Regions from separate parts of the Megasphaera vaginalis (ex Srinivasan et al. 2021) genome, predicted to be linked through region 2. Evidence: riboswitches for the same ligand, from Rfam matches in the RefSeq annotation. Region 2 holds a riboswitch; each other region holds the start of a gene.
What was found. A riboswitch is a leader RNA that binds a small molecule or an ion and turns the genes downstream of it on or off. The one in region 2 is predicted to bind FMN.
Positions count from the first base shown of each region.

Region 1: another riboswitch for FMN. It lies ahead of ribD (bifunctional diaminohydroxyphosphoribosylaminopyrimidine deaminase/5-amino-6-(5-phosphoribosylamino)uracil reductase RibD); the one in region 2 lies ahead of HMPREF1250_RS01950 (FGGY-family carbohydrate kinase).
Region 3: another riboswitch for FMN. It lies ahead of HMPREF1250_RS10665 (bifunctional 3,4-dihydroxy-2-butanone-4-phosphate synthase/GTP cyclohydrolase II); the one in region 2 lies ahead of HMPREF1250_RS01950 (FGGY-family carbohydrate kinase).

Region 1 is NZ_AWXA01000025.1:42,423-48,764, reverse strand. It holds gene ribE (6,7-dimethyl-8-ribityllumazine synthase) at 1-231, opposite strand, end outside; gene HMPREF1250_RS04635 (riboflavin synthase) at 287-931, opposite strand; gene ribD (bifunctional diaminohydroxyphosphoribosylaminopyrimidine deaminase/5-amino-6-(5-phosphoribosylamino)uracil reductase RibD) at 912-2,054, opposite strand; FMN riboswitch at 2,135-2,269, opposite strand; gene rpe (ribulose-phosphate 3-epimerase) at 2,327-2,971, opposite strand; gene rsgA (ribosome small subunit-dependent GTPase A) at 2,977-3,831, opposite strand; gene pknB (Stk1 family PASTA domain-containing Ser/Thr kinase) at 3,839-5,758, opposite strand; gene HMPREF1250_RS04610 (Stp1/IreP family PP2C-type Ser/Thr phosphatase) at 5,830-6,342, opposite strand, start outside.
Region 2 is NZ_AWXA01000007.1:151,098-157,439, reverse strand. It holds gene HMPREF1250_RS01950 (FGGY-family carbohydrate kinase) at 190-1,713, opposite strand; FMN riboswitch at 1,801-1,935, opposite strand; gene HMPREF1250_RS01945 (hypothetical protein) at 1,999-2,556, opposite strand; gene mscL (large conductance mechanosensitive channel protein MscL) at 2,571-3,008, opposite strand; gene HMPREF1250_RS01935 (YerC/YecD family TrpR-related protein) at 3,099-3,410, opposite strand; gene HMPREF1250_RS01930 (PolC-type DNA polymerase III) at 3,509-6,342, opposite strand, start outside.
Region 3 is NZ_AWXA01000062.1:112,109-118,450, forward strand. It holds gene rnfB (RnfABCDGE type electron transport complex subunit B) at 1-832, shown strand, start outside; gene HMPREF1250_RS10645 (FAD:protein FMN transferase) at 836-1,894, shown strand; gene HMPREF1250_RS10650 (Lrp/AsnC family transcriptional regulator) at 2,020-2,460, shown strand; gene HMPREF1250_RS10655 (ATP-binding protein) at 2,499-3,188, opposite strand; gene HMPREF1250_RS10660 (Crp/Fnr family transcriptional regulator) at 3,294-3,959, shown strand; gene HMPREF1250_RS10665 (bifunctional 3,4-dihydroxy-2-butanone-4-phosphate synthase/GTP cyclohydrolase II) at 3,986-5,197, opposite strand; FMN riboswitch at 5,290-5,408, opposite strand; gene HMPREF1250_RS10670 (FtsB family cell division protein) at 5,597-5,893, shown strand; gene HMPREF1250_RS10675 (S1 domain-containing RNA-binding protein) at 5,998-6,342, shown strand, end outside.

The sequences.
Region 1 (6,342 bases), on a different contig from region 2:
GATGACGGCGTCATACTTGCCTGATTCGGCCATTTTCTGCGCTACCAGGGGGATCTCGAACGAGCCGGGAACCCATGCCGTCGTAATATCGTCATCGTTCACGCCGTGACGGTGAAAAGCGTCATAAGCGCCGCCGAGAAGACGGCTGCCGATGAATTCGTTGAAACGGGCGACGACAATGCCCATCTTTAAGCCTTGACCGAGTAAATTACCTTCTTTGATGTGTGCCATAGTGTACACGCTCCTATCTTTATCGTTTATGTATGTATTGTCAGAGAGTTAACTCTTAAAAACCATTTTCCAGCAGTGACTGCAGCGACAGCTTGCCCTTACCCCGCGCCGTATAGTCCGCTGTAAAATTATGGACGTATTTGCCGATCATGTCCGTTTCCAGATTGACGACGGCGCCGACTTTTTTCGTGAGCAATGTCGTATTCGCCATGGTGTGGGGAATGACGGAAACGGTAAACGCCTCGGCGGAAACAGCGGCAACGGTCAGGCTGATACCGTCGATAGCAATGGAACCTTTCTCGACAATGAAGGGTGACAGTTCCTTTTCAATGGCGATCGTCAGCACGCGGGCAATGCCGTCCGTAGCGATTCGCTGTATGCGGCCCATACTGTCGATATGGCCGCTGACGATATGTCCGCCCAAACGACTGCCGAGCTGCAAGGCCCGTTCCAGATTCACCTGCGAACCGCTGCGGATGTCGCGCAGCGACGAACGGCGCATCGTTTCGTGCATGACGTCGGCAGTAAAAGAAGACGCCGTCATCGTCGTAACTGTCAGGCAGACGCCGTTGACGGCAATGCTGTCGCCGATCTGCGTTCCTTCCAGCACCTTCTTCGCTTCAACAGTCAGCCGAATGGAATCGGCCTTGCGGTCCATGGCGCCGACAGTTCCCAATTCCTCAATGATTCCAGTGAACATACGTTCCCTCCCGTTCCGCGTTATACGCCGTAATCAGGATATTCCCGTCATGAATCTCGGCATTTTCATACGTAAGCGTCATACATTCGTCAAGGCTGTCGACACCCATGCCGCCGACCGCTGTCGTCGCCTTCGCACCGCCGATTACTTTATTGCCGATAAAGGCATACACCTTGTCGACCAGTTTATGATCGAAGAAACTGCCGTGAATAGTACTGCCGCCCTCTACGAGAATGCTCCTAATGCCTTCTTCCCGATACAACAAGTTCAAGGCCGCCGGCAAATCGACGCATTTTCCGTCGTGAAGCGGCGCCAGCAGAATTTTGACACCTGCCCGCTTCAAAGCCCGCATCTTTTCGACGGGACATAAGAAAGTCGTCACGACGATCGTCGTCGTCGTCTTGTCGGTAACGACTAACGACTTCAGGGGGATTCGCCCCTTTGTATCGAGAACGACACGGATCGGCTGATGCGGCGCGTCGTGATCGTCCCGCCTGATGCGGCTCGTCAACAGAGGATTGTCGGTTTCCACCGTGTGAATGCCGACGAGGATCGCGTCGTAAGTCGAGCGGAGATAATGCCCGTGCGACCGCGCCCAGTCATTCGTAATCCACTGCGACCGCCCCGTCCGTGACGCCGTGCAACCGTCGAGACTCTGCGCCAGCTTCACGGCGATAAAAGGCTTTTCGACAAGCATGTTCTTGATGAAAACTTCGTTCAGCTGCGCCGCTTCTCCCGATAACAGGCCGATCTCTACGGGAATGCCGGCCTGCCGCAGAATGGCGGCCCCTTTACCGGCTACAAGAGGATTGGGATCCAGCATGGCCATGTATACCTTGGCAATGCCGTGTTCGGCCAGCGTCTTGGCGCACGGCAGCGTCCTGCCGTAATGGGAACACGGTTCCAAGGTCACGTAAGCAGTTGCACCATTGGCGGCTTCACCTGCTTCACGCAGAGCCCAAACCTCAGCATGCGGCGTGCCGGCCTGATGATGGTACCCCTTTCCGACGATCCTGCCGTCCTTGACGAGAACACAGCCGACAGCCGGATTGGGCGTCGTGTAGCCGAGTCCGAGCCTTGCCAGAGCCAGTGCTTCTCTCATGTATTCTATCGGTTCCAACACGTTCCTTCCTTTCGGTATCATATAAAAAAAGGCTATTGGGAGCTGTTCCAATAGCCTTTTAAGCACAACAAAAACAAGCCTGCCGTCTTTTTCCATCCAGACTGTACTGTCGGTACCGAAATCGCATCGGTTCAACCTCCGAAGGAGGTTAGCGGACTATGACCGCCGGTCAGGAATTGAAAGCGTCGCTTTCGCACCTTGCCCCAAAGACTATATGATACGTATAGTATTTACAGAAGAATTATATCATAAAGGCATACGCATGACAAGTATTACCGCAGCGCAGCAATGGCGGCCCGCCTGTCTGCGGCGCCGAAAACGGCGCTGCCTGCAACGAGGAAGGTCGCGCCGGCGGCTTTTACGGCAGCGGCCGTATCCGCATTAACGCCGCCGTCGACTTCAATAACAGCCGTTTTATTGCCGACTGCCGCCAGAAGATCTCCGGCCTCCTTGATCTTGGCGAGGGTGTACGGAATGAACCGCTGACCGCCGAATCCGGGATTGACGCTCATGATCAGGATCATGTCGAGAAGCGGCGCCACGCACTGCAAGGTTGCTACCGGCGTCGCCGGGTTCAGGGCCGCGCCGGCTTTCATGCCGGCTTCGTGAATCTGCTGCAAAAGACGATCCAGATGAGGACAGGCCTCCTGATGAACAGTTACGTACGTCACGCCAACCTTGGCCAAACCGTCAACGTACGTTTCCGGATGCTCCACCATGAGATGAGCGTCGAGCGGCAGTGTCGTACAATTCCGCAACTTGGCGATAACCGGCACGCCGAAGGTCAGATTGGGAACGAAATGGCCATCCATCAGATCGAGATGAATATAGTCCGCCCCTTTGGCTTCCACGTCCTTGATCTCTTCGGCCAAGCGTGAGAAGTCGGCAGATAAAACAGAAGGTCCGATGTATATCATTACCGTCATTTCCTTTCTTTGAGAGAAGTCATGATCTTACAGTATGTTTCATAGCGCTCCGGCTGAATCAACCCGTCCGCTAAGGCGGCCTTGACGGAACAATCCGGCTCCGTCAGATGGCGGCACGACGAAAAACGGCACTGCCCCGCATAGGCGGCCAGATCGGGAAAAAGTCCGATCACTTCCGTTTCCGCCAGATGTTCGAAATCGAGGGCGCTGAAGCCGGGCGTATCGACGACAAAAGTGTCCGGCGACAATTCCATAATCTCCGAATGACGTGTCGTATGACGACCGCGCCCGATTTTTTCACTGACCGCGCCGACGGACAGGTCACTGCGGCCGAGCAAACGCGCCAGGAGACTCGATTTGCCGACACCGGACGGCCCGGCAAAGGCCGTCATCTGCCGCGGCAGTATGGCGCGCAAAGCCGCAAGGCCTTCACCGGAATGAGCGGAAGCCAGATAGACTTCATAGCCGCATTTTCGGTAAAAAGCGGCATATCGTTCCGCCTGCTGCCGATCCAGATCACACTTGTTGAAACAGAGTTTCGGGTGAATATGGTCATATTCACAGGTCATAAGCATCTTGTCGACCAAAAATCGATTCGGATCCGGCGACCGGGCCGCCATAATGATCACCATCTGATCGATATTGGCGACAGCCGGACGGCGCAAAGCGTTCCGCCGCGGCAAAACGGCTTCCACTACGCCCTTTCCGTTCCCCAGTTCCGTGATTTCAACAATATCGCCGACGACGACCTTCGCCTTCATCCTGCCGCGGCGGCGGCATTCGGTCAACCCACCGCCGCAGCGAACGTAATAATAGCCGTTATAATTTTTGATGACACGTCCTGTGGTCATGTTCCTCCTAGAGATTCTGTTCTTGTACTAAAACATTATTGACATATACCTTTACATGGGTTTTCCCCGTACCGCTGACATTTTTTGTAATACTGTCACCGCCGGACTGGTTGCGGTCGTAGACGACGCGCGAGCCGTTCTCATCATCAACGACAATTTGAACATGTTGATTGGCGGCACCGGCAGGCACGCTGATATTGACGGTTCCCGTCCGCGTCGTACCCGTTTCTCCGCCTTGGTTCGAATCGGTTGCGGCGGCAGCCGGATAGATAACGGAAAGATCGACAGTGCTGCCGTCTTTCGGCGTCTGCGTCGTGACTTTGGCTTTGCTGTTGTCTTTCGCCGCATCGAGTCCGGAAATGGTGCCGACCGTATAGCCCGCGCCTTCCAAGGTCTTAATCGCGTCGGTTAAGGTCATGCCGCTCGTGTTCGGCGCATTCTTGGCCGATTTTTCGCTGCTCCCCTTCTTGCAGACGACAACGTCGATCTTCGTGCCTTTTTTGGCTTTTTGCGGCGCCGACGGCGTTTGACTGATAATCTTGCCGTCACCATACTCGCTGCTTTCGGCATAGCTGACATTGCCGATGGAAAGCCTGATTTCCTGCAACTTCTTATCGGCCTCTTCAACAGTCAGTCCGCGCAAGTCGGGAATCAATACTTCCGAACCGCTCGCCCCTTTGCTGACCGTAAGATAAATCGTGCGGTTAGCTTTGACGACGGATCCGCCTGACGGCGTTTGCGAAATGACCTCTCCGATCGGCACCTGGTCATTTTCCATTTCCTTGACCGAAACGGCAAGATCTTTCTTTTCCAACATACGGCGCGCGATTTCGATCTGTTTCCCGGTCACATCGGGCACGATGATATCTTCCGTGCTCCAGAAATTGCCGAAGGAGAAAAACGCCCAGGCAAAGGCGGCAATAAAAATGCCCAGCATCGTCACGATAATCGATTTTTTCGAATGGTTGCTGATCGAGTCGAGAAAACGAACGAAAATATTCGCTTTTCCCGGCTTTCGCGCCGCCTCTTCCTGCGCGGCGACAGGCGGCAGCTTCTGCGTATTAAAATTATTTTTGATGATCGGCATGGCGCCCTTATTCGTATTGACGAATCCCTGCGCCAGTCGCAGCTCGGCAATCATTTCCCCGATCGTCTGGAACCGGTCGTCGGCGTTCTTGGCCATGGCTTTCAGGATGCAGCGCTCGACGAGCTGCGGTATGCGGCGGTTGTATTTCGTCGGCAGCGGAATTTCATCCTGCACATGCTGCAGCGCTATACTGATCGCCGTATCTCCTTCAAAAGGAACGACGCCGGTCATCATTTCATACATGACGACGCCAAGAGAATAAATATCCGTCCGTTCGTCGACCTGCCCGCCGCTCGCCTGTTCCGGCGAGAAATAATGGACGGAGCCGAGAACCGACGTGTCCGCCATTTCGGCGGCATTGGAGTTAACGGCCCGGGCAATGCCGAAATCGGCGACTTTGATCCGTCCCGTCTCGGTGACCAGAATATTATGCGGCTTAATATCGCAGTGGACGATACCGTTGGCATGGGCGTGCTCTAAGGCTTCGCCGATATCGAAGGTAATCCGCATGGCCGTATTGATCGGCAAATGGCCATGCTTGGAAATGTAATCCTTGAGCGTTTCGCCGCGGACGAATTCCATGACGATATAGTGCACGCCGGCATCATAACCGACGTCATATATATTGACAATATTGGGGTGTGAGAGCCTGGCCGCCGCCTGCGCTTCTTTATGGAAACGAACGACGAAATCATGGTCAATACCGTATTTGCTGTCCAACACCTTAATGGCAACGATGCGGTCAAGGAGAATGTCCTGCGCTTTATATACGCTGGCCATACCGCCTTCACCTACGAGCTCCAATATTTTATATCTGTTATCCAAAATATGATTAATCATATTTGATGTTCCACCACTTTCTCCGAATCTCCGAGCCGTACGCAGCCTGTTCGTCGCGTCGGCCTATGATGTCATAAAGTAGCTAAAATTGCGGTAACATTATCTTTTGCGCCTGCTTCATAGACCAAGTCAAAGAGGCGCCTGATGATTTCTTTTTCGCTGCGGCGATAATCGCTGAGCGCTTCGACGATAATTTCTTCCGACAGAGATGACGTCAGTCCGTCGGAGCAAAGGAGCAGTCTGTCGTTTTCCCGTACCGGAAAGGCGCCGACTGCGACTTCCAGTTCCTGATCGACGCCGACAGCCCTGGTCAGAACGTGACGATCGGGATGATCTGCGGCTTCAGCTTGCGTGATCCGGCCCTGATCAAGCAGTTCCTGTACGAAGGTGTGATCCGGCGTAATCTGTGTCAGGTCGCCGTCACGGAAAAGATAAATGCGGCTGTCGCCGACGTGCCCCCAAAAGGCATTGCCCTCCGACAACGTCAGGAGCGAAAGCGTCGTCCCCATTCCTTGCAGAGACGGTTCGATCGCGATTTTGCTGAGGATGCATGAATTGGCATATTGGATCGCCTTTTCCAGCTG
Region 2 (6,342 bases):
ATTTCATTAAAACCCATATCCGCATATATATTTTTCGCTGCCCTGTATGAATTCCTATGACTTTCAATTATACGTTTCTGGAATTATTACTAACGCAAAGTCTTTTTTGAGACACTAAGAGCGAAAACATTACACCCTTTTTCACAATATGACAAATAAAAAAGGCCGGATAATCCGGCCTTTCCGCGCTTATATGCCGCTTTCCTGCAGCGCTTCCAACAGCTTTTTCCTCCGTCCATACTGTTGCTGATAATAGTCCGTTACAGACTGCTGAGGAGAGAAAGTATCTTTGACGATAAAATTCGTTTGCAAGGCTTCTTTCAAATCGGTCACATCGCCTTGGCTGTACGCCGCTACCAGGCAATTGGTCGGCACGGCGCCGCCGGCCACTTCCAGCGTAACGACTTCCGTCGCCAACATATCGGCCTTGATCTGATTCCAAAGCGCGTCACGGCTGCCGCCTTCCGTGACCGTAAGCTGCGACAAGTCGATGCCGGCGTTGCGGTAACGTTCGGTAATTTCCAGATAATTGTAGCCGATCCCTTCGAGGACACACCGCCACATGGCGCCTTGATCGGAATCGAGCGTCAAACCGGAAAAGACGCCGCGCACATCCGGGTAATCGCCGTTGCCGCCGGTCAAATAGGGGATAAAAAACGCGCCGTCGCAGCCGGCGGGATGACGGCGTGCCAATTCGTCGAGCGTACCGTAATACTCATCGCTCTGCTTTCGACAAACGCTGTCCTTGAACCAGCGAAGCGCCAGACCGCCGGTCCGGACGAAGCCCCAATAGAAATACGTGTTTTCCAGCGTTCCGGAATTGAAGATCAGTCCGCTGCCGGGAACGGAAAGAGCGGGAATGATGCCGTCTGTCGACACGCAGAACATGGCGCACGTGCCGGCTACGTCAACGCCGCGCCCGGCTTCGAGAATACCGCTGCCCATCATGGATTCCATCGTATCGCCGGCGCCGGCGCAGATGGGAATGCCGGCGGGAAAGCCCGTTTCTTCGGCATCCTTTTCGCACAAAGAGCCGATAATATCCCACGGTTTTACAATGCGCGGCAAATAGGCCGCGTCAATGCCGAGAATTTCCAACTGCCGCGGCGACCATTCCTTTTGCATTACATGATAGCCCAATCCCCAGCCCGAAAGCGTGCCCCAGTCGATAAAGGCGTCGTTCCCGCCGAGTCCGGCGAGGTGCAGCAGAACATACGGGCAATTATGAACGAATTTAACGCCTTTGGCGGCAAAAGCCGGCACATGTTTCAGAAACCAGCGCGCAAACATGGCCGGAAACATGACGCTCGGTTCGGCATTGCCCGTCTCTTCAGCCCAGATCCGCAGTCCCTGCGCCTTTAGCCGTTCGACATCATCTGCCGTACGGCTGTCAAGATAATTGACATACGGCGTAACGGGATTTCCGGCGGCGTCAATGCCGGCGATGCCGCAAATGATCCCGTCGCCCATGATGGCCCGTACCGACTTGACGGATAAATGCTTCTGCCGCATCTGATAACTGCACGAACGCATGCACTGCTTGATCAGCCGATAGTACTCGTCAATATCCATCTCCACCCAGCCGGGCTGCGGATAAGACAGCGTCGTCTTCGCCGTGTCCATGGCTACGCAATTCATCTGCCCGTCATAGACGGCAACTTTCACGCTTTGCGTGCCGGCATCAAAACCGAGATAATAATTTTTCTCCATCATTGCCTCCTTACGCCTTCGGCACAAAGAAAAAAAGACCGGAAAAACCAGTCTTTGCATGGGAAACAAGGCAAGGCAAACAGGCCCTGCAGCCGTCTTTTCCCATCCAGACTGTAACTGTCGGTATCGAAATTGCATCGATTCAACTCTTTTCAGAGCTTGCGGACTGTACCGCCGGTCAGGAATATGAAGGAAGCCCCTTCTCACCTTGCCCCAAAGACGATTTTATATTCGATTTGTTTTCTTCCCTTCATGATACAGGGAGAGCTAAAAAAATGCAAGAAGGATTTACTTGACACGATGGAAAAAAAAGCTGCTCAATTTGGAAACGAGCGTATCCGTCGACGCCTCACAAGCAGGAAAACGCTGCAAGCCGCTTTTTTGCTCGATACAAGACAGAAAAGCATCCATCGACTGCGCAATATCGAGGAGCGTCTCGCCCGTCAGCGCATCCAGCCAAGCGCCGTTATGCAGATCGTATCGCTCCAGGATCGCCCACAGATGCGCAAACTCCTGATCCTTACCGGCGTCGGGAAACACTTGCAGCAGGACGATTCGCGATTTTTCCGCCAACGGCTTGTCAATGAAAGCCTGCACGTCTACTTGTTCGGCAAAGTGCGGCAGCCAGCGGTGCAGCACCGTTTCATAAAAGGCGAAGAGAGACAAAGAAGCAACACGTTCATAACGGCGTGCTGCCTTCTCTGCATGGAATCGGTTCTTCTCTCTTCGTTTTGCCGCCAAGCGCGCGAAGGCCTGATAATCGGCCCAAAGCTCGCCTGTCAGCGAAGCCTTCATGATCGCCGCCTCGCCGTTATCGAATACGGTGATATCAATTTTAGACTTCATCAGCGCGGACCTGCTTATAATTGACTCGTGCAATGCGGACAGCGTGTCGCGTCATCGGCTACGGGCTGTTTGCAATAAGGGCAGAGACGCGGTTCCGGAGCATCTTCTTCTTCTTTCTTCGAGAGTCGGTTGATCTGGGAAATAACCACGAAAATCGCAAAGGCGATAATTAAAAATTCAACGACCGTATTGATGAATAACCCGTAAGCGATGACGGGAACGCCTTGTGCCTGCGCTTCCGCCAGCGTTTCGACATGTTTGCTGCCGAGAGAAATGAATAAGTTCGAAAAATCGACGCCGCCGAGAATCAGCCCCAAAGGCGGCATGATGATATTGGCAATCAGCGAAGCGACGATCTTGCCGAATGCCGCGCCGATGACGACGCCGACAGCCATGTCGATAACATTGCCGCGCAAAACAAACGCTTTGAATTCTTCCATAAGTTGTTTCATAAGTACCTCCTGTTGTTCAGCAAAATCAACTACGTGTATATACTATCGCCTGTCAGAGACAAGACGGAATTGTAAGCCCCAGGATCAGTTTCAGACGATCTTTGCCTCTTTCTCCGCCAACCTGTCGAGGATCTTGCCGTAACCGCCGCTGCCGTACATCAGGCAGCGTTTGATGCGGCTGATCGTCGCCGTACTGGCGCCGGTCTTCTTGACGATATCTTCATAAATTTCTCCGCCTTTCAACATGCGGGCCACTTCCAGTCGCGCCGAAATGGCTTTCATTTCCTGAATCGTGCAGATATCTTCAAAAAATTCGTAGCACTCCTCCAAATCCCGCAATTCGAGAATCGCTTCAAAAAGCTGGTCATGGAGATGATCTTTCAACCGTTCGTTACTGCTCATGGCGCATCACTGTTCCTCTTCATCAAATTAAAGTTTTTTTACATTATAAGACAAATCTCAGAGATTGTCGACAAAAAACAGCTATCCATACAAAAACATTACATGGCAAAAAGATCATACTGTTCATCTTCCGCCATATCGCCGAGGCAGCCGTATTCCGTCATCGTTTCGATCAGCGACTGCGAGACCTTGCCGCGCAGCTTCAGATCGGCCTTGGACGTGAACGGCGCTTCCCGGCGGGCCGTGACAATCTGTTCGGCGACATTTTCTCCCAACCCGTCTATTGCCGTAAACGGCGGCAATATTTTACCGTCGCAAATCGTAAATTTCGTCGCCGCCGATTTGCTGATATCGACGTTCAAAAAGGCGTAGCCGCGCAGACTCATTTCAACGGCAAGTTCCAACGCCGAATAGAGATCCTGATCAATCTTGGACGCGTCCTTCCCCTGCTGGGCAATGGTCTTCATCTTATGGCGCTGCGTTTCCAGGCCGCCGGTCATAACCGGCAAATTGAACGCCTTGGCGCGAATCGTGAAATACGCCGCGTAATACGCTAAGGGATAGTTGATCTTGTACCAGGCGATACGGAAGGCCATCATGACGTAAGCGACGGCATGGGCGCGGGGAAACAGATAGCCGATCTTCTGACACGACTCGATGAACCACTGCGGTATGCCGCCGGCTTTCAGTTCGCCTTCGTAGTCCGTATTCTTTTTGCCCAGCTTATCGAGTTTATCGATGCCCTTCCCTTTTCGGACATTTTCCATGACTTTGAAACTCGTCTTCGGCTTGATGCCGTGCTCGATCAGATAGTTCATGATATCGTCGCGCGTCGATACGGCTTCTTTCAATTCCACCGTTTTCGAGCGGATCAAATCCTGCGCGTTGTTCAACCAGACGTCGGTGCCGTGGGAAAAACCGGAGATTCGCACCAGGCCTGAAAAGGTCTGCGGTTTCGTGTCAACCAGCATTTGCCGTACGAAGGGCGTGCCGAATTCGGGAATGCCGAAGCTGCCGACTTCGGAACCCAACTCTTCCGGCGTCAGGCCCAGGGCCTTCGTCGAACTGAAAAGACTCATCGTCGCCGGATCATCAAAGGGAATCGTCGTCGCGTCGACTCCCGTCAGATCCTCGAGCATGCGGATAACGGTCGGATCATCGTGTCCGAGAATATCCAGCTTGACCAGACGTCCTTCGATGGAATGATAATCGAAATGCGTCGTAATGATGCCGCTGTCCTTTTTGTTGGCCGGATATTGAACCGGCGTAAAATGATGTATATCCATATCGCGCGGAATAACCATGACGCCGCCGGGATGCTGCCCCGTCGTATTCTTGATGCCCGTGCAGCCGTTGACCAGGCTGTTGACATAGGCCTCATTGACCTTGATGCCGCGCGCCTCAGCCCACTTCATGACATAGCCGTAAGCCGTCTTATCCTTAATGGCGCCAATCGTGCCGGCGCGGAAAACATTGTCCTTGCCGAACAGTTCTTCCGTATACTTATGCGCTTTCGGATGATATTCACCGGAGAAATTCAAATCGATATCGGGAACCTTGTCGCCGTCAAACCCGAGGAAAATGGCGAAAGGAATATTGTGGCCGTCTTTGTGCAGCGCTTCGCCGCAGACCGGGCACGCTTTATCAGGCAGGTCGAAACCGCCGCCGACGGACCCGTCGGTAAAAAATTCGCTGTACCGGCAATGGGGGCAAACATAGTGCGGCGGCAGCGGATTGACTTCCGTAATATCCGACATCGTCGCCACGAAAGAAGACCCGACGGATCCCCGCGAACCGACGAGATAGCCGTCGTCATTGGAATGCTTGACCAGCTTGTGGGCGATATAGTACAAAACGCCGAACCCGTGCCCCAAAATGGAGGTGAACTCTTCCGTCAGGCGATCGGCGACGATCTGCGGCAGCGGCTCACCGTAAATCTGATGGGCTTTGGCATAGCACATCGTCTTCAACGCTTCCGAAGATCCCGTAATTTGCGGAAAATACAACGTTTCCTTCGGCACCGGCTTGACATCGTCGATCATCTCGTTGATCCGGTTCGGATTCGTAATGACGACCTCCCGCGCCCGTTCCGCGCCCAAATAGGAAAATTCCGCCAACATTTCGTCTGTCGTCCGCAAGTACAGATCGGGCTGAAACTGCGCGTCCTTGAAGCCCTTGCCGGTCATCATGATCTCCCTGTAAATCTTATCTTCCGGGTTCAGGAAGTGAGCGTCGCACGTCGCGACCGTCAGCTTGCCGAGATCGTCGCCGAGACGAATAATGGTCCGGTTAATGTCGCGCAGCTCTTCATCGGTATCGACGAAGCCTTCACGAATCAGGAACTGGTTGTTCGTCAGCGGCTGGATCTCGAGATAATCATAATAGGCGGCGATCCGTTTCAGTTCCTCGTAGGGCAGCTTCTTCTGCACCAGTGAGCGAACCAGCTCACCGGCCTCACAGGCCGAACCGAAGATCAATCCTTCGCGGTATTCGTTGAGGACGGCCCGCGGAAGGCGCGGCCGGCCGCGATAGATGTATTTCAAGTGCGATATGCTTACCAATTTGTACAGATTGCGAATACCGATCTGGTTCTTCGCCAAAATGATGATATGGTAGGATTCATCAATTTTTTCATCAAAAAGATATCCTTCCATACCGTAAATGACCTTGACACCGTTCGTCTTGTCCCGTGAGATCTCCTGCAGCAGCGGAAAAGACTGCACGACGCCGTGATCGGTAACGGCAACAGCCGGATGACCCCATTTCTTTACGGTCTTGATCAGCTGCTTGACCGTAATCAGGGCATCCATGTCGCTCATGACCGTATGCAGGTGCAGCTCGACGCGCGGCGTCGGATTCTTGTCCTCCCGTTCCACGGCGCCGCCTTCGGCAGGCATGATGTCTTCCACATTGAGGACGTAATCGCTTTGAT
Region 3 (6,342 bases), on a different contig from region 2:
CATGGCCGTTGTCATCATGGTTGGCGTCGGTATCGTTTTTGGCTTCGTCCTCGCTTTGGCAGATAAGAAATTCGCTATGGAAGAAAATCCGCTTATCGGTGAAGTAAAGGAAGCCTTGCCGCAAGGGCAGTGCGGGGCCTGCGGTTTTGCCGGTTGCGCCAAATACGCGGAAGCTGTAGTCAATGATCCGGATGTCGCGCCCAATCTTTGTGTGCCCGGCAAAGCGGAAGTTGCCGCTATCGTTGCCGAATTGACGGGCAAGGTTGCAGAAGCTTCGGAAGCAAAGTTTGCCCATGTTCGTTGCCGCGGCGGTAACGGCATTGCCAAATTAGCTTATGAATACAAAGGTGTTCATGACTGTGCCGCTGCCAAACAGATTCAGCAGGGGCCCAAATCTTGTAAATTCGGCTGCCTCGGGTTCGGAAACTGCGTACGCAGCTGTCCGTTCAATGCCATGACCATGGGGACAAACGGTCTTCCGCTGGTCGACAAGTTACTTTGCACAGGCTGTGGGAAATGTGCCAGTGTCTGCCCGAATCATGTCATTGAGTTGTTGCCTGTTAGTGCCAAAGTCAGCGTAAGCTGCAGCTCTAAAGATGCCGGCGCAGTGGCTAAAAAAGCATGTTCCGCCGCTTGTATAGGCTGCGGTCTCTGCGTTCGCAACTGCACGCATGAAGGCGGTGTCAAGGTCGTCGATCATCTGGCTATCGTCGATCCGGAAGTTTGCCGCATTTGTGAAGAGCCGACGTGTGTTCCTAAATGTCCGACAGGTGCTATCGCCGCTTATGTAAGTGCTGCAAAATCTGAAACGGCAGAACAGAAAATAGGTTAATAGATGAACTGGAAGCGACGCGTTATACTGATCGGTATGGCAGCGTTCCTGGTTATCGTAAACTGCTCCGGATGCTCTTTGCGTCCGGAGCAGTCTTATGATAAAAGCGGGATTGCCATGGATACGACTATTTCCTTGCGGGCCAGCGGTAAGGAAGCCAAGGACGCTGTGGAAGAAAGTTATGCGAAGATAGAAGAATTAGATCGTCTGGCCAGCGCCCAGAATCCGCAGAGCGACGTCAGCAAAATCAATCAGCATGCCGGACTCGATTATGTTCAGGTTGATCCTGCTGTATATACGATGATTGCTTTTGCCAAAGCGTATTTGGAAAAAACGAACGGAACTTGGGATATTACGATCGGAACGATTTCGCAGTTATGGGGAATTGGCACCGACCATGCGCGTGTTCCCGATGATGAGGAAATCCGAGCGGCTCTTGCCCTTGTCAATTATCACGATATCTTGCTCCGGCCCGAGGATAACAGTGTAAAACTGGCGAAAAAGGGCATGTACATTGATTTAGGCGGGATTGCCAAAGGATATGCCGTTGACGAAGTTCGAAAAATATATGATGCACATCAGATTAAGAACGGGCTGATTAATTTAGGCGCCAGTTCTATGTACGGCGCAGGTCATAACTCAAAGGGGAAAACCTGGAAAATCGGTATCAAGCATCCGCGCGCCGATGAACCGGATCGCTACCTGGGCATCGTATCGGTCTCGGATACATATGTGTCCACCTCCGGGGATTATGAACGCTTTTTTGAAAAAGACGGCATTCGTTACCATCATATTTTTGACCCGCAAACGGGCCGTCCGGCCGGCAGCGGTGTCATGAGCGACACGATTATTGTCCGTAACGACATTCCTCATGCCGGTATGCTCAGCGACATGTTGACGACGATCGTCTTTATTGCCGGGCCGGAAAAAGGGATGGCGCTCATTCGCTCTATGGAAGGCGTTGAATGTGAGATCACCGGTACGGACGGGACTGTTTATATGACAGAGGGGTTCAAAAAAGATTTTTCGGACTTGGATAGGGATTTTAATTTAGAACAATAAGGTAATAAAGAAAAAAGATAGAAATTAATATTTTTTTAATTATTTTTTATATTTACTTTTCCTTTATAATATCTTAATATAATAAGTAGTGTGGAAACAAAAAATTATAGAGGATGGTAGGTAAGATGGATCATATTGATGAAAGTATTTTAGGCATTTTAAAGAAGAACGGTAAAGCGTCCGCTACGGAAATCAGCAAAGTAGTCGGCCTTTCCATTCCTGCTGTTGCCGAACGTATTCGTAAGATGGAGCACAACTCGATTATCGAGGGATATGGCGCTAAGATCAGCCGGCGTAAGACAGGCTACAATGTGACGGCGTTTATTATGGTGAATGTTGAACGGAACGGTAATGACGACGAATTTCGTTCTAAAATACTGTCGTTTCCGCAGGTACTGGAGTGCCATCACATTGTCGGCGCTTTTGATTATTTATTGAAGGTGCTGGTTAAAACGCCTGATGAGTTGGAGCAGTTTTTGATGGCGCAATTGAACGAGATACCGATGGTTACGTCATCACAGACATTTATGTGCCTTTCTACAGTGAAAGAAGAATGGAACGTGTAAACACAAAAAAGACCGCTGCTGCGGTCTTTTTTGTGTGTTTATGCTTCTGCAAGTACTTTTCCGTCCAGAGAAACCGTTACGATTTGGAAGGGGATATTCTTGCCGCTTTGCCGTAATGCCTGTGCTGCCGCCTGCGCAATGCCGCTGCAACAAGGGACTTCCATACGAACGACAGTCAGCGAACGAATCGCGTTTGCCCTGATAATTTCCGTTAACTTTTCTTTGTAATCGACGGTATCCAATTTCGGACAACCTATCAGTGTGACTTTGCCGCAGATAAAGTCATGGTGGAAGGACGCGTAAGCATATGTTGTACAATCGGCGGCAACGAGCAGATTGGCGTTATGGAAATGCGGCGCATTTGTAGGCACGAGACGCAGTTGAACCGGCCATTGTCGCAACTGAGACGGCTGCGGGCCGTCTTCTTTTTTGCCAGCGTTTTTATTGGCGAGAGAAGGAGGCAGGGCTCGCGGCTGACTGCCTGCACAGGATGTCAACTTTCCGGCATTTACGGCCGCTTCGTCATAAGCTGCCGCTTCGCGGACTTCAACGGTAATGGCGTTTGTCGGACAGTGGGGCAGACAATTTCCGAGGCCGTCACAGTAATCATCTCGCAGCAGACGGGCCTTTCCGTTCACTATTGCGATGGCGTTTTCATGGCAGGCAACGGCGCAACGGCCGCAACCGGTGCATAACACTTCGTCAATGTGAATAATCTTGCGCTTCATAGACGATCCTCCTTAGCGATTTTTCATAGACAGGACTTTTGTTTCTGCGTCCAGTATAGTACAATAAAAACAGCATGTATGTTGTTTTTGCAACGGGGGGATCATATGGAGACGTATACTGCCATTATTAAGGAATCCGTTTTGTTTAATCATATGGATGCGGCCGATGTCGGGCCGTTTTTGGAATCCATGGGCGCCAGAAAACGGAAATTCAGCAAAGGAAGCTTCGTTTTTTATGCCGGCGACGATATCAAGACGATCGGCTTTGTCGTTAAAGGCATTGTGCATATTGTACAGGAAGATTATTGGGGCAATCGCAATATTTTAGCGCGTATACAGGCGGGAAATCTCTTCGGCGAGGCTTTTGCCGCATTACCTGATGCGCAATCGGAAGTGGACGTTATCGTCACGGAAGACGCGGAAATCATCTTTGTCGACGTGACCAAAATATTGCATGGCGGTGTCGTGCTGACACCGCAGCAGGGACAATTTGTGAGCAATTTATTGGCGCTGATGGCGCAGAAAAATCTGATTTTGACTCGCAAAATACGCTATATATCACAGCGCTCGACGCGTCAGAAGCTGATGGCCTATCTGTCTGACGAGGCTCGCAGCAGACGATCGGCTACGTTCCGTATCGATTTTAACCGGCAGCAGTTGGCAGATTTTTTATCCGTAGATCGCAGTGCCATGTCGTCCGAGTTGAGTCGTATGAAAGCGGAAGGGCTGATTGATTACAAAAAAGAAAAATTTACGTTAAAAGAAATATAGCTGCCGAAAAGGCAGCTATATTTCTTTTATTTTAAGTGAGGAAGAATGTGCCCCATTTTGTTTTTCTTTGTTTCCAAATAAAATTCATCGAACTCCTGCGGCCGCATTTCGATCGGAACACGTTCGGTGATTTCAACGCCGAATCCTTCCAGTCCGTATACTTTTAACGGATTATTGGTCAGAAGGCGAATTTCTTTTGCTCCCAAATCCTGCAGAATTTGCGCGCCGATCCAATATTCACGCAGATCCGGAGCGAAGCCCAACTTTTCGTTGGCTTCTACCGTATCATAACCTTGTTCTTGCAGCATGTAGGCCTTCAGTTTGTTAATCAAGCCGATACCGCGCCCTTCCTGACGCATGTACAGGAGAATGCCGCGGCCTTCTTTATCTATCTGGTGCATGGCGGCCGCTAACTGTTCACCGCAGTCACAGCGCTGCGAACCGAAGACATCGCCTGTCAGACATTCGGAGTGAACGCGGCAGAGCAAGTCTTTTCCGTCGCCGATCTCGCCTTTGACCATGGCCACGTGATGTTCGCCGGTCAAATCGTTGACGTAGCCGAAAATACGGAATTTTCCGAATTTTGTCGGCATTTTTGCTTCCGCTTCGCGACTGACATGTTTGTCGTGACGGCGGCAGTAGTTCTGAAGATCATGGATGGTAATGAATTTCAACTTATATTCGTCGGCCAATTTCCACAGATCCGGGGTCTGCATCATCGTACCGTTGTCGGCCATGATCTCGCAGCAAATACCGACCTGTTTCAGACCTGCCAGCCGCATCAAATCGACGGTCGCTTCCGTATGGCCGCTGCGGGCCAAAACGCCGCCTTTTTTGGCGATGAGAGGGAACATGTGTCCGGGACGTCGAAAATCTTCCGGGCGAGCCGTTTCGTCGGCACATTTGCGAACTGTCAACGCCCGCTCGACGGCGGAAATACCTGTTGTCGTATCTTTGTGATCAATCGAAACGGTGAATGCCGTTTCGTGATTATCCGTGTTTTCGCCGACCATGGGGTACAGGCCGAGACGATGGGCGTATTCCTGGCTGACAGGCATGCAGATCAGCCCTTTGCCATAGGTGGCGACAAAATTCATTATTTCTGTCGTGCAGAATTGACCGGCGCAAATCAAATCGCCTTCGTTTTCACGATCCGGATCATCTGTGACGATGATCAAATGACCGGCCTGCAATTCGGCAATCGCTTCTTCTACGGTGTTGTATTGATGCTTTTCCAATGATAAAACCTCCTGACATTATAAGAGCCCTGTCGGCTGCAAGAGCCGTCAGGGCCGTTTGATGAGTTCATGGGTCGCGCAAAAAACACGACTCATATCTTCTTTCATCCAGACTATACTGTCGGTTTTGGAATTGCACCAAATCAACGCCTGTACAACGTTCGCGGACTATACCGCCGATCGGGAATTACACCCTGCCCTGAAGATATTTTGGAGTACTTGTTTATTATACAGATAAACCGATCGTTTTGCAATACTGTCATCAAGGTGGAATTTGCTCAACAGACCGTGTTTTCTTGACGCGCCGGGGGAAAAGAGCGCGCCCCTCTTTATCTTCGAAGATAATCGCGGTATACTTATAAGACAGGTTTCCTTTATCCGCAGAGAGGGGCTGGCAATGTGGCAGAGCGCAGGCGGCGCAGCAATCGTAGAAAAAAAACGGGACAGAGAAAATATAAACTGCTGATCGTCGTTATTTTGATTTTCGGCGGCATTCTTTTGACCAGCAGGATGTATCAGATCTGGGTAATTCATCAGGACATGAAGCGGACCGTAGAGGAACGTGAAGCGTTGGAGCAAGAAAATCAGGCGTTGCAGACAGCGCACGATAAATTGCTTGATCCGGAAGAAATTGCCAATAAGGCGCGGCAACAATTCGGGCTGGCAAAGCCGGGAGAAATTCCGTATCGGCGGTAATGATGCGAAAATTTATGATTGGGAATTGAATTTTTTTATTATTGTAGGTATAATGTGCTTGATATATACTAACTACGTATTTTTAAGGAGGATCATGTAGCAGCATGTCAATCGAAGTAGGGAGTGTGCTGGAAGGCATTGTAACGGGCATTACCAAGTTTGGTGCATTTATTGAATTATCTGACAAAAAGGTCGGCTTGGTTCATATTTCCGAAGTTGCCAATGAGTATGTCAAGGATGTCCATGATTTTTTGAAGGTTCAGGATAAGGTAAATGTCAAAGTCTTATCTGTTGACGAAAAAGGAAAAATCGGGTTATCCATCAAACAGACCCAGGCGGCGCCGGCTAAAAAAGAATTTTATCCGAAAAAAGAAATCCGCCAGCATCGCAGTTTTGATCAGAATCGCCGTTCTGCAGCTCCGGCATCATTTGAAGATCGACTCAGTAAG